3 regions of the Fusibacter fontis genome follow, and region 2 is predicted to be linked to each of the others. Evidence: riboswitches for the same ligand, from Rfam matches in the RefSeq annotation. Region 2 holds a riboswitch; each other region holds the start of a gene.
The links. Region 2 has a riboswitch for cyclic di-GMP ahead of ACZ41W_RS10415 (InlB B-repeat-containing protein). Riboswitches for the same ligand answer to the same signal wherever they lie in the genome.

Region 1 (3,291 bases), 820 kb from region 2:
CTTTACGCTCAATACAAAGGAAATTAAAAAGCTATTAAATGGCGTTCCAATTAGCAACATCGATGTCATTACTTGGCTTCGAGAATACATTGCAGAAGGATTAGAAGAAATAAAAGTTAAAAGTTCTGAGGTGCCAATTGAATTTTAGAAAAATGGGTATTCAGGTAATTGTTGTATCTATATTATTTGTTATTTTGACTAATTATATCGAAATAGACGCTTCGATACGCATCGCTCTTAGTGTTTTTGGAATCGGTTCGGGCGTTTTACTGTTTTTTTTAGATGGCTATAGTCATTTAGATTGATAGAGGAGAGAGCTATGAGTAAAAAAAGAAAAATCATTTCGACAGTATTAATCATTGTCGGAATCGCAGTGGCTGCTTTTCCTATTTATGATCGAATCTATGCTTATTATTGGCAGCAAAAACTGCTTGCTGCGTTTGATGATGAGCTCGAACTCAGTATCAACGCACCTGAAGAAGTAGCATCAGATTATATCGGACTCGAAGATATTTATAGTAGCTCAAATGCTGCAGAAACAGATGGAACAACTGAAACAGAAAATCAAACAACCGCTACTTCAGAAGGAACCTCCGAGGGAACGACAGAAAAGAAAGCACCTGTAGTAGACAAAAGCGTTGTTGCCAAGATAAAAATCAAAAAGATTGATGTTTTGATGCCAGTGTTAGTAGGCGCGACGGAGAAAAATCTAAATCGTGGTGCAGCCATTATTAAAGGTAGTAGTGCATTTGGCGAAGTGGGAAATGTTTCAATCGCAGGTCACCGCGGTCGCTCTTATGGTGTGTTTTTTAATCGTCTCAATGAAATTAAAAATGGTGACGTGATTGAAATTGTCACAAAAGAAAAAATCTATAAATACACCGTTTATAAAGTGCATATTGTTGAACCGGAAGATGTTTCTGTATTAAATAGCAATGGAAAGGATAAGATTTTAACATTGGTCACTTGTGATCCTGTTAAAAACCCGACGCATCGACTCATTATTCATGCGCTACAAAATCCGTAGAAATATCAGTGTGAAAATATCAGGGTGAAAATCTCGTTGGTTTCGCCATTTGTCATGATTATTTAATAGTTTTTTGAAGTACACATGCTATAATGTAAGTAACACTTAGTGAAGAAGTATCTTTTCACGATAACGGCAAACCATTGGAAACGGTGGGACGCAAAGCCATAGGGCCTTTCGAAAGAATGGCAGCCGCGCTACCGAATGGAAAGTTTTTCTATTTTTTGAAAACTAAAAGCTAAAAATTGAAAACTGAAAATTGAATACGTGAAAGATAGTCTCTTCAACGATAATAGCAAACCATTGGAAACGATGGGACGCAAAGCCATAGGGCCTTTCGAAAGAATGGCAGCCGCGCTACCGAAAGGAGAGCAATATGAAACGATTTAACCGTTTTACAGTCTGCTTGTTTGCATTAGTTTTACTAATTGTTCAAGTAGCAGTTGTCGTTCCCTCTTATGCTTCTGATGAGATTTTGATTGAAGCACTTCATTCAAAGGGAGTTGTAAAGATTCAAATGTCTCAATTGAGTCAGACTAAAAACGTGGTCTTGATTGAAAAAGATGGAACAAGGTATACGTATCCACTAAACACGACGCAACCTGTTCAATTCCCACTGCAAATGGGAAATGGTGTGTATCAAGTTCGAATCATGGAACAAATCAGTGGAACCAAGTACAAGGAGTTATCTCAAGCTACAATTGACTTAAATCTCGAAGATTCAAATTCAGTATTTTTAAATAGCATTCAAGATATTAATTGGGAAGGTAGTTCAACAGTTGTCGAACTCGCTCAATCGTTGACACGTGATGCGAAAACAGATGAAGAAAAAGTCTTAGCCATTTACCGTTATGTCACTCAACAGTTTTCGTATGATTATAATAAAGCTAAAACAGTTTCGTCTGGCTATATTCCAAATGTTGACGAGTTAATGCGTTCACATTCAGGTATATGTTACGATTATGCAGCGGTTTTTGCAGCGATGTCGCGCAGTGTAGGTATACCGACTCAATTGATTAAGGGGTATAGCACTACGACGGGTAGCGTGTACCACGCATGGAATGCAGTATATGTAAACGGCAGCTGGAAAACAATTGACTCTACAGTTGATAGTACGAAAGGTGAACTCAAAAAGGGTTCACAAATCTACAAATCGAGTGAAGAGTATACTGTGACTAAAATATATTAAATAATTTTATTTTGAAACAAAGCATCTTTATAAAACTGTTTATAGGGGTGCTTTTTTTTTAATTTTTTGTAAATTGTCAATAATTCATATCATTTCATGTGAAAATAGGATAGAATTATAAAGTTGAATTTTTTTTTTAGAATCAGTTAGGAGAATATGAATGTCACAAAGTAATGGAATTATCAATATCGCTGTTATCGCACACGTCGATGCAGGAAAGTCAACTTTAGTCGATGCGTTTTTGAGTCAAAATAATGTTTTTAGAGAGAATGAAGTTGTACCGGATTGCGTCATGGATAGCAATGATCTTGAAAGAGAACGCGGCATTACAATCTATTCAAAAAACTGCTCGATTATGTATAAAAATCATAAAATTAATATAGTGGATACACCAGGCCATGCGGACTTCTCATCAGAAGTAGAGCGCATCATGAAAACCGTGGATACCGTAATCCTATTAGTGGATTCAAGTGAAGGCCCTATGCCACAAACAAGATTTGTTTTAAAGAAATCATTGGAAAGGGGATTAAGACCTATCCTCTTTATTAACAAAATTGATAAAAAAGACCAAAGAGCAGAAGAAGTTGTCGATTTAGCATTTGACTTATTTGTAGAGTTAAATGCCAATGATGAACAATTAGAATTCCCAATTGTATATGGTATTGCAAAAGAAGGGATTGCGAAATTATCGCTTGAAGATGAAAGCAATGATTTATCCCCACTATTTGATTTGATTTTAGACCACGTGAAGCCTTATTCTGAAGATCCGTCAGAGCCTTTGAAAATGCAAATATCATCCCTTGATTATGATGATTATGTGGGACGTTTAGGTATTGGTCGTGTGACAAGAGGCACCATTAAACAAGGGGATCAAGTGATTGTATGCAAAAGCGAAGGCGTACAAGAACGTGCAAAAATATCCAAATTATACGTGTATGAAGGTTTACACAAACGTGAAGTATCAGAAGCTATAGCGGGTGATATGGTGGTTATTGCCGGAATCGACAATATCTCTATTGGTGAGACGATTTGTAATCCAAGTTTTATTGAACCAATGGAAATGATTGAAATCGAG
Region 2 (3,291 bases):
GGGACTGTTCACTGGCATCTTGAGAAAGTTGCAAACTCATCTCACTTAGATGTGCAGCACCTTCTGAAACCTGTGAAGCGGTTTGCTGAATTTGTATGGCAATTGAGCGTAGCTGATGCTGCATCTGCTGAATAGAGGCAGATAATTTAAGCACTTCACCTTTGCCGATATCGGGCATACTGCTTTGAAGATCTCCATTTGAAATAGCAGTTGTCGCCGTCAGCATGGTCTGTAAAGGCAACGTAATCCATTTTCGAATAAATAGATCGATGACAAATATTGTGGATAGCATTAAAACAAGTGAAATAATAAGACTTCTAATAAATTGCTTAATAAAAAACTGGTAATTTTGTTCAATATCAAAATCCGTACCTATAACAGCGACCACACGTCCACTATCATCTTTTACTGGAAAATAACTGCTCATGAGCCTTCCAAAGTCGCCATTTTCGTATTTTCCAGGGATTTCTTCTCCGGAGGTTTCAAGCATTTCATAGATAGATTCATAGTCAGATTCTACTGGCGTAGAAAGGGGCGTAAAAAGCGGATTTCCAGCTTCATAGCCATCTGCAAAATAAATCCATTGTCCTTCAAGTTTAAGGGACAGATAGACGAATTTTGCCCCTGTCACACCTTGAATGGTTTCAATTTTTGATTTTATTTGAGTATAAATATCTGAAGTTGAATCGCCAGCCGTGGCAATTTCAACATAATCCTCTAAGGATTGTTCAACTTCAGGTGCTATAAAATTTTTTACTTGAACAGCTCTTGAAATGGCAGTTTCTTTGACAAGGGCCATAGAATCTCGATAATGACTAGCAATTAAAGCAACTGTAACAATCACTATGATGATAGCAGTTACAGTTATCATTCGAAAGCGGATACTCGTTTCATTTTTTAAGATTTTCACAGTGACCTCCTTGAATTCATCGATGGTATTATACCCGAAGAGAGAAAAGAATAACAAAGTACAGTTAAATGACAGTGTCACGCGTGACATTATCCACAAGCGTTTGTATCACTTTAAACAAGGTATAAATTAAACGTCGAGGACTGAGGAATGGATCGTCGATGGTTTGTTTTGTTTTAGATGTTTTACTTTGTATAAGGAGGATGTGATGAAACAGTTTTCTAAAATGGGCACTTGAATACTGTGGAGCAAATAGTGCAACCGGCCTTTCTTTAGTCATTAAAGAGAGGAGTATGTTATGAAAGTAGGTAAAAAATTTGTAATGATTTTACTCAGCTTGATGTTGATTGTCGGGGGACAATCGTACACATTTGCTGAAGAAACGGATTGTGGCCCAATCCCGATTCCGCAAGTTTTAATATCAGCAATTGCAGAACCATCAAATGGTGGTACAGTCTCAGGTGCGGGTATGTGGAATCTTTTTTCAATTTGTCACTTAACCGCACAACCAGCCATTGGATATTCTTTTGATCACTGGGAAATGAAGTTACCAATGAGCAGTAATTACCATTCAATTACTGAGATGGATCGATTTTTTAATGGAATTGAAATATCCAATCATCCAGATGGAACAAGTGACTTAACACTACCAGCAGTATCTCCACTAGATTTTAAAGCAGTGTTTAACATGGAGTATTACACATTGACTTATGGTTCAAATGATTTGAATCTAGGAACAGTTACGGGAACTCCAGCAGATGAGTATCCTTACGACAGTCCAATAACGCTTATTGCAAATCCGCTCGAAAGTGCACGATTTGTCAACTGGACTGAAACAGGAACAACAACTGTTTTTTCAACAAATAGCACTCTAAATATTGGAATGCCAAACCATGATCTCTCATTAACAGCGAATTTCGAACCAATTCCAATGCGACATGTCCAGACAGTTGTCGACCCTGAAGGAACTGCACAAATCGTCGGAGGAAATGGGTATTATCCTGAAGGCGAACGAATTACCATTACAGTGATACCTGAAAATGGTTATTGGTTTCAATATTATTCGGTTGAACCACAGCCGATGATTACGATTAACAGTGGGATTGAACCAATGAAAAATTCCAATTATTGGTCATATCCAAATTCTTTTGAAATCACCGTTCCAAGTTATGATATTATCGTAACCACACATATGTATGAACTTCTTGAGTATCATCTAAACCTTTCTGTTTCTCCAGAGGGCTCTGGAACTGCAGAAACATCTGGTATATATGAAGATGGCGAAACCGTCACTATGACAGCTACACCAAACAGAGGGTATCAATTTGTCAGATGGGAATTTGATGAAAATCCATTTGTCGTCTTGTTAGACGGTGGATCAACGCCTCCTCCAGTACCTCCAATTCCAGGCAATCCTTGGGTTGTATACGACAATCCATTGACACTCATTATGCCATGGTATGATTTAAATGGAACCGCTATTTTTGAACCAATCCAAGGTTATAATGTTGAAACCATCGCAGATCCAATGGAAGGTGGGAATTTAACTGGTGCTGGACTCTACTACCCTGGTGAAACATATACATTAACTGCTACTCCAAACACAGGGTATGAATTTGTGAAATGGACTTGGGTTTATGAAGAAGAAATCATTGAACCGAAAGAAACAAGTGAGTATTCAACACTTGATACGGGTTCAGAACCCATTCCAAATGAAAATGATAACCCAACATTATCCGATGTCATGGGAGAACGAGGTGTGATTTATACAGCACACTTCAGAGAAATTCCAAAACACAATGTGACATTAATCGATGAACCTATTGGAACCGGTACATTGAGTGGTAGTGGCGTCTACATGGAAGGAGAAACCTATACCATTTCAGCTGTACCAAATACCGGATATCTGTTTAGTCATTGGTCATGGGAAGTCATTGAAATCCCTGAAATAGAGATGCCTGTTTCCGTTGGTTCACAAGTCCAAATTCAACTGGATTATGAAACCGATGCAGCTTACACAAGTGATCAAGCGACCATGACTGCAGTTATGGGAAATAGAGACATCACTTATACCGCTCATTTTGTACCAGTACCAATTGTAAATGGTACAGTGAGCATCCATTGGACGCACAATGGAATGGATATCGTTGCACCAGAAACAATTACTGGTCAGATTGGAACACCATATACAACCAGTCCAAAAGTATTTCCAAACTATACTTTAAATGAAACGCCAGCCAATCAAAATGGTGTTTATGTAGAAGGAAACATTGATGTTATTTATCAATATACCTATGTAGCACCTGAAATTCCAACAGAACCTCAAACAGAACCTGTAACAGAACGAGAAAGAGAACCACAACCTGAACCTGAAACTATAC
Region 3 (3,291 bases), 1.3 Mb from region 2:
AGTCCCAACGATTATACGTATACGTATTTGTTCCACTTGTATAAGTGTGTGCCAACGGTGCATTAAACGTATAGTTTCTAAAACTAATATACTGATGAATACTTTCTACATTGGTGTCTCCATCTACCAGTATAATCATAAAATTCTTTGTTATTTTGCTGGCATTTGTTGGATCGTTATTAAATGCTTCAATCGAACGTAATCCGCGTCTCATGCCATCACCTGTATTCGTACCACCATTAGCTGTCAAGTTTGTGATGATGCCACTCGTTCCAATAAATGTATTTACATTAGGTTGCAATTTAATCATTACATTCTTATTATCTCCAAGTGTACTGTTCGCATTATACGAAAATGGCGATACACTTAAAAAAATGTTTTCATTATCCGCTAATCCTTGGACCATTTTTGTAGCTTCCTGCTTTAATACGTTGAGTCTCGTACTTGCTCCTAAAGAGTAATCCATACTACCTGAACGGTCGATGACAAATGAAACTGAGGCTTGTGCAACTGCAACGTCAGTGAGTCTTGGATCTGAACGATATGCAAGCGTATTTGCCACATTTCCGTATGAACGATCAATGACCTGTAGGGTATTGACACTTTCAAGTTCGGAACTAACAGTTCTTGTTTTGCCATTGACATTTACGGCTAATGAAAACTTCAACAGTCGATCAACGTCCGGCGCATTATCTTTATCAAAAGTTAAATCAAAAGTTACTCCTGGTTCAGCTGTTGCAAGCACTCTTTGAACATGTTGCGTACCATCCCAAACCCACTCAACAAGTTGAGTTTTATTGGAATTGATCATTAAGTAGTTCCATTCATCCGAAAAATAGTCTGCTATGTTTGTTGAAGGCGTTGGATAATCTTTCGCCAATACAAAAACACCCGATGAATCTCTAATGATGTTATTAATTGTTTTGCTTACAATTCTTACATTATGCTGTATATCTGCTTCAACAATTACCATTTCATGGCTTTTATTTGCAAAAATGAACATGTTAAACCCCACGGCTAATACAGTTCCAATTAGTGCGATAACAACAATCAATTCAATTAAAGTAAATCCTTTTATTCTTGTCATTTAAATCACTCCTAATTATTTTTCCAAACTTTCTTGCTCACATCTGCAGGATCAAAATACATGATTCGAGTATATGTTTCTCCTGTATCGTTCATTGTAGCAATTGAAGTGATTTTTATCCAATCGACAAATCCGGAATCAGTTGATTTTATAGCACTCACATCAATTGTACCATTGCCTAAAGCGATATCGTTCTCTGTATAAGATGAAACTGTATTGTTTTTTAAACGATTCATTAATTCAAACGAATTATTAATTAAAGCAGCATATGCCATCTCAGCGCCTGAATATGCTAAATAGTACGTTTCAACATCTTCTTCTTGCGACTTTGCTTGATTTAAGTTGCCGACAAAAACAGCTTGAATAGCAGCAAGTAATATTCCGACTACCATTAAAATCATCAAAATAAATACTAAAGTACCGCCTTTAGACTCGTTTAAAAATATTTGAATCCTCTTATACTTGCTTAACATACGATTCAAAAGGACCTCCCGAATATTTGTGTTCAATCATATCTCGTGAATATGAACTTACATGGGTGAAATCTTTCTAACGTGAAATTTTCACTACATTATTACTCATTATTATATCCAAATAATCAATACTTACGCAGACTTTGCTTGAATTGTCATTGACAATCCAAAATAAAAAAGGCCGCAGTTTACAAACTGCAGCCGAACCGTCATAGATAACTCCTTAGACTTCAAACTTTGCGTCCTATTTTTTCAAATAGTTTGCCAAATATATAGTGTTGAATAGGCTGATATTGTAAGCCTTTTTAAATTGTTTATATATTCATTATTATATCGTATCCGTGTAAAATTGTCTACATGTTCTCATTTCAAGCTGTTCTTATTTTCATATTTTGCAATTTTAAAGACATTTACACTTCATTAATCTATGAGATGCAAATCCAATTCCTAATAAGATCCAAAATATCGGAGCTACAGAAACAACACTATCATTAAATATTGCAGCGATAAGATAACCAATTACAGCGGCAAAGATTCCCACTACATATGCATAGAAATCATTCATATTGGACTGACAACGTTGAGTAAAATTACATGTGTATAATTGCATAAACGTTTTTAAAATATAAGATAAAAACAAAATCAACATAGTGATCAGCGAAATTAATCCCGTATTAATAAGTAACTGTAAGTAATAGCTATGTGGCTTATCTACAACCATACTAAGGGTTCTAAAATAATTGGCTTTCCCCACAAAATCTTCTTGAGGAAAGTACATTCCAAACGTGTCTGGTCCTGTACCTAACCAAAGGTTATTCTTAATTAGCGGAAATGATCTCGACCATATATACCCACGACCCGACGCAAAAGTTTCTCTACCTTCAAATCCCCATTTTTCAGGTTCATATACACTTGTATGAAATTCGCCTAATTTTCCACCTAATTGTATAACATCCTCTTTAATATACCAATTGAGTTTTATGTTATCCAAAGTAGTAATAAGAATTGTTTTTTTTGACGAAACAATTTCTTGTACTTTTAGGGTTTCAGTATCATCAATATGAATTAAATACGAATCCTCGTTGATGTGTTCTTTCGCATATTGCACATTATTATCGTTGTAAAAATGAACATATCCCTTATTGACTGAAAAAGCAATTGTATAGTGATTGGTTTTTATTTTACCGAAATTATCATTTAATTCAAATGACTTAACCATTAAACGATCATCACTTGTCTTTTCAATGTCAGGGTTGAAACTCTTGATTTTTCCGAATAATGAACCATCTGAAAACGTGTTCATCATCAATGCGATACAAATCATTGGAATAATAATGAATATTTTAAATTTGTCACGACAAATTTGTTTTCTCATGAATAGAATTATAATTAACAACGCAATCATGCCACCTAGCATCCCCGCTCTAGATTTGCATCCAATCCACACAGCAAAAAACAACAACAACAGAACAGAAAATAATCCTGTTTTTAAGCGGCTTTTTATCCCGAAGTATAATGCTGTCGCTAGAGGAAATACCATCGCCATATAGCTTCCAACATAATTCGAATTGCCCATGGTTGCAATAATTTCTTTTCCCACATTAACAATGGTTTTTGAATCAGCAATATAATGATATTGAAAAGGATAAATTAATCGTCTGCCAATCCATGTATTTAAATAATCTTTACCAAAAAACTGAAAAAATCCAAGTAAACAGATCATAAAGGCTG

Region 1: another riboswitch for cyclic di-GMP. It lies ahead of ACZ41W_RS06845 (transglutaminase-like domain-containing protein); the one in region 2 lies ahead of ACZ41W_RS10415 (InlB B-repeat-containing protein).
Region 3: another riboswitch for cyclic di-GMP. It lies ahead of ACZ41W_RS01180 (hypothetical protein); the one in region 2 lies ahead of ACZ41W_RS10415 (InlB B-repeat-containing protein).

What each region holds. Positions count from the first base shown of each region.
Region 1 is NZ_AP042445.1:1,516,803-1,520,093, reverse strand. Features, by position in the region: gene ACZ41W_RS06855 (ATP-binding protein) at 1-148, shown strand, start outside; gene ACZ41W_RS06850 (class D sortase) at 320-1,027, shown strand; cyclic di-GMP riboswitch class I at 1,152-1,232, shown strand; cyclic di-GMP riboswitch class I at 1,312-1,392, shown strand; gene ACZ41W_RS06845 (transglutaminase-like domain-containing protein) at 1,404-2,216, shown strand; gene typA (translational GTPase TypA) at 2,377-3,291, shown strand, end outside.
Region 2 is NZ_AP042445.1:2,333,729-2,337,019, reverse strand. Features, by position in the region: gene ACZ41W_RS10420 (methyl-accepting chemotaxis protein) at 1-910, opposite strand, end outside; cyclic di-GMP riboswitch class II at 1,103-1,186, shown strand; gene ACZ41W_RS10415 (InlB B-repeat-containing protein) at 1,209-3,291, shown strand, end outside.
Region 3 is NZ_AP042445.1:301,066-304,356, reverse strand. Features, by position in the region: gene ACZ41W_RS01185 (prepilin-type N-terminal cleavage/methylation domain-containing protein) at 1-1,087, opposite strand, end outside; gene ACZ41W_RS01180 (hypothetical protein) at 1,099-1,569, opposite strand; cyclic di-GMP riboswitch class I at 1,754-1,836, opposite strand; gene ACZ41W_RS01175 (O-antigen ligase family protein) at 1,961-3,291, opposite strand, start outside.